Regions from separate parts of the Nocardioides sp. NPDC101246 genome, predicted to be linked through region 2. Evidence: riboswitches for the same ligand, from Rfam matches in the RefSeq annotation. Region 2 holds a riboswitch; the other holds the start of a gene.
What was found. Region 2 has a riboswitch for cobalamin ahead of ACIRON_RS09850 (FecCD family ABC transporter permease). Riboswitches for the same ligand answer to the same signal wherever they lie in the genome.
Positions count from the first base shown of each region.

Region 1: it holds a riboswitch for cobalamin, as region 2 does, so the genes downstream of both, ACIRON_RS27625 (prenyltransferase/squalene oxidase repeat-containing protein) here and ACIRON_RS09850 (FecCD family ABC transporter permease) in region 2, are expected to answer to the same signal.

Region 1 is NZ_JBIWNX010000020.1:42,975-45,170, reverse strand. Features, by position in the region: gene ACIRON_RS27625 (prenyltransferase/squalene oxidase repeat-containing protein) at 1-861, opposite strand, end outside; cobalamin riboswitch at 927-1,051, opposite strand; gene ACIRON_RS27620 (glycoside hydrolase family 19 protein) at 1,131-1,787, shown strand; gene ACIRON_RS27615 (NYN domain-containing protein) at 1,798-2,196, opposite strand, start outside.
Region 2 is NZ_JBIWNX010000004.1:434,087-436,282, reverse strand. Features, by position in the region: gene ACIRON_RS09850 (FecCD family ABC transporter permease) at 1-822, opposite strand, end outside; cobalamin riboswitch at 933-1,116, opposite strand; cobalamin riboswitch at 1,206-1,421, shown strand; gene ACIRON_RS09845 (ribonucleotide-diphosphate reductase subunit beta) at 1,553-2,196, shown strand, end outside.

The sequences.
Region 1 (2,196 bases), on a different contig from region 2:
GTCGGCCTCACCGGCACGCCCGAACGCCCACCCGGCCAGGCCGGTGGTGTTGGAGTTGGCGATGTTGCCGGTCGCCGCCTTGAACGACCCGTCCTTCGCCTGGGTCTCCTTCAGCCACTCCACGCCTGCCTCGACGGCCTTCTCCGCCTCCGGCGAGGCCACGCCGGAGAGGGCGATCAGCGCGAACGCGGTGGCGTCGGCGTCCGGGACGGCCTTCGGGTCGGCGTCGCAGGTCTGGTCGGCAGCGGTGGGGTCGGCCGCGAAGGTGACCCGGAACCACCCCTCCTCGCACTGCTGCCCGGCCAGGAACTCCGTCGCGGCCGCGGCCTTCTTGCTCTCGGCGTTGTTCAGTGCCCACACGGCGTACGACTGTCCGATGGTGTTGGAGTAGTCGGCCGCCTCCTTGTTCTTGGGGTCGAGCTTGTCGGCGATGCGGCCGTTGGCGGCGACCGTGCCCTCGAGCTGCTTCAGCAGACCGGGGTCGGAGGCGTCCACGTTCTGCTGGAGGACCAGCGCCTTCGCGGTGGACCCGGCCGAGGTGACGGTGCCGAACCCGGGTGAGGTGTAGGCCTTCTTGTTGGCCATCACGGCCGAGGCGATCGTGGAGAGCTCCTCGTCGTAGCCGCCGACCTCTGCCAGCGCGATCCCGATGTCGGCGCTGAGCCCGAAGTCGTCGGTGCCGTACTGCGCGTTGTGGGCCACACCCTCCGGCGCCTGGGCCACGAGCCAGTCGGCCACCGAGGTCGACACCTTGGCGTCGTAGGTGGACTTCTCCCCCTCCTCGATGGCTTTCTCGCCACAGCCGGCGAGCGAGGTGAGGGCGAGAGCGGCGGCGATGCCACCGAGGACGGTCTTCTTCATGGTTCCTTCCGCGCTGTTCGTCGGGAAGGCCCAGGGCCGACCCGCTGCTTTCCACGACAGCGTCAGGTCAGTACGCGTCCGTCGGCAGGTGCTCCGGCTCACTCGGGTCGCGGTCGGCGTCCCGGGCCTACGGTTGCGGGTCAGCGCCGGGATTCGACCGGCTTCCCCCACCACGGCGTGTGTTGATTGAGGCTCTGCTTGTTTCGGGGCAATCCTATGCCTGGCGAGCGCCTCTTGCGGGATCGCCGACGAGCAGTCACTCTGTCCCCATGCGCCACAGGATTCTCGGCCTTGTCGCACTATCGATCTCGGCCACCCTTCTCGCTCTCTGCCCGACCACGACGGCGGTCGCGCAACCGGCTCGGACCTCGGTCACGTACGCAGATCTGGTCGCCATGTTCGGCGACAGGGTCGGCGACAGGAAGACCGTCGAGACCGGGCTGCCGACCCTCAACCGCGCCATGTCAGACGCCCGGATCACGACCCCCTACCGGCAGGCGGCCTACCTGACCACGCTTGCCCACGAGAGCTCCTTCCACCACGACGCCAAGGGCCGCGACAAGCGGAAGTACGCCGGCCGTGGCTACATCCAGCTGACTGGCGAGGCCAACTACACCGACGCCGGCGCCTACCTCGGGATCGACCTGCGCCGCCGCCCGGAGCTGGCCAGGTCGCTGGACCACAGCGCGCCGATCTCGCGGTGGTACTGGACCGTCGCCCGCGACATCAACCCGCTCGCCGACGTCCTCGACATGGGTGCGGTCAACGCGGCGATCGGGTATCCGTACAACAAGGAGGAGGACACCGAGCGCTGCCGCGACTTCAAGGCCGCGCTGAAGCACCTCAACGGGTCGGTGCCCAAGGGGATCGACTGCACCCGCCCGAAGAAGGCGAGCAGCCAGGACCGCACCCCGGACGCGTCCTAGCAGACGTACGTCACTTCTTCGTGCGCTTGTCGCTGACCGCGATCGCCGAGGTGCCCTCGTCCTTGAGCTCGAAGAGGTCAATCGCCTTGATCAGCTTGGTCCAGGTGGCGTACCCGTAGTTGCGCGGGTCCTCGGAGGACTGGTTGCGGATGCGCGAGACGACCGTGCCGACCAGGGCCCAGCCGTCGTCGTCGGCGGCCGCCGCGATGGAGTTGCGCAGCAGCTGGATCAGCCGGGCGTTGCGCTTCAGGAGTTGTCCCGAAGTCGCCGAGGAGGACGGCTTGCGGGCGGGCGTGGCACCGGCCTCGGTGTCAGCCTCGGTCTCCTCCTCGGAGCCGCCGAGCTTCTCCACCACGGTGAACCGGGTGCAGGCGCTCTTGAACGGCGCCGGCGTCTTCTCCCGGCCGTA
Region 2 (2,196 bases):
GTGCCGAGCCCCGACGAGCAGCCTGGCGGCGTGCGGCACGATCAGGCCGACGAACCCGATCCCGCCGCTCACCGCGACCAGCACGCCGACCAGCACGGAGAGGCCGACGAACAGGGCACCGCGCAGCGCCGCGACGTTCACACCGAGCGCGGCCGCGGTCTCCGGCCCGGCGGCGAGCGCGTCCAGCCACCGGTGCAACGCCAGCATCCCGGCGGCGAGCACGAGGCCGACGACCGCGGGCACCCACAGCTTCTCCCAGCTGGCGCCGCCGACGCTGCCGAGCATCCAGAACATCACCGAGTTCGCGGCCCGCGGGTCGTCGCTGGCGAAGACCAGGAAGGAGGCGATCGCGGAGAGCCCCGAGGAGAGCACCACCCCGGAGAGCACCAGCCGGATCGGGGTCAGTCCGCCCTGCGCGGTCGCCACCAGCCAGACCAGCAGCGCTGCCCCGATCGCCCCGAGCAGGGCACCGGTCGAGACCGCGTAGATCCCGAAGCCGACCAGGGCGCCGGTGGTGATCGCAGCCGTCGCCCCGACTGCTGCGCCGGAGCTGATGCCGAGCAGGAACGGGTCGGCCAGCGGGTTGCGCACCAGGGTCTGCATGCCGGCGCCGGCGACGGCCAGCCCGGCGCCCACGACGAGCGCCATCAGCGCGCGGGGCAGCCGCAGCTCCCACACGATCACGTCCCATCTCCCGGGAGCCTCCCCCTCGAGCCGGTCGGTCACCGTCGCAACCACATCGGCGAGCGGGATGTGCTCGGACCCGAACGCCAGGGACGCCACCACGCTCAGCGCCGAGGCGAGCAGCAACCCGGCCACCAGCGGTAGGAACGGGACGCGTCGTCTCCCGGCGCGATCGCGGGCGCGAGCACGGACACGGTCTTCCACGGCGGTCGGCCTCTCAAGTCCTCTGGACCCTGGTCGCGAGGGCCGTGACGTACATCTGAGCCGACAGGTTTTCGGACTCGGGTTCACCCGGCGAGGCCGCCTTCCCAGGGACTTCTCCCCAGTGGCTTGCTGGTCTCGCCGTCGCCCTCACCGCTGCGCGCCAGTCCCGGATTCTCACCGGAGTTCCCTGGCATCCATCCGGATGCGTTCGACTCGGCGCAGAGGCTAGCACGGGTCGTCGAACCGGTGCCGGGGATGTTTCCGACGACACGGCGAAGCACAAGATCTAGGAAGTTGCATTGGTGTAATTCCCGCATATAGTGGTCCTCGCAGCTGGTTCTCCTTCCTCGGCGACGGGGAGGGAGAGGCAAGAGGGAACCCGGTGTGAGTCCGGGACTGCCCCGCAGCGGTGAGTGGGAACGACCGCCTTCACGAAGCACTGGGAGCAAGCCATGCCCCTGGGAAGCGACGGCCACTAGGACCGAGCACGAAGCCCACGAGTCCGAAGACCTGCCAGTGCCCACCTCATGGTGGGGTCCGCGACCTCGAGGGAAGGTCAGGGGATCAAGCGCGTACGACGCTGTCCTCTCCTGCCCCCGGAACGGATGCACGAGACATCCGGAGCGGGCCGTGGGTCCCGCGGACCAAGGGGGCATGAGAGAAGATGATCGACACCGAGGGTCTACCGATCCGCACGGAGAAGTCGGCGTACGTCTTCGACTATCCGATGGCCGAGGACCTGGCCAAGAAGCAGCGGAGCATCTTCTGGACGGCCGAGGAGATCCCGGTCGAGAACGACAAGCAGGACTTCCTGGTCAACATGACCGACGCCGAGCAGGCCGCGGTCAAGACGACGCTGAAGCTGTTCACCATCTACGAGCTGATCCTGGGCGGCGAGGTGTGGGGCGACCGGCTCTTCCACTCCTTCCCGCGGCCCGAGGTCCAGATGATGACGAACGCCTTCTCGTTCGCCGAGCTGAACATGCACGCGCCGTTCTACGCGAAGCTCAACAAGACCCTGATGATCGACACCGAGGAGTTCTACGACTCCTACAAGAACGACCCGGTGCTGGCCGAGCGGATCGCCTTCGTGTGGGAGGCCATCGCCGACGAGGACCTGCTCTACGCGCTGAGCGTCTTCACGCTGATGGAGAATTGCGTCCTCTACTCCAACTTCGCCTTCCTCAAGCACTTCCAGTCCGGCGGGAAGAACCTGCTGCAGAACGTGATCAGCGGCATCAACTTCTCCGCCCGCGACGAGAACCTGCACGCCACCGGCGGCGCCTGGCTGTTCAACACGGTGTTGGA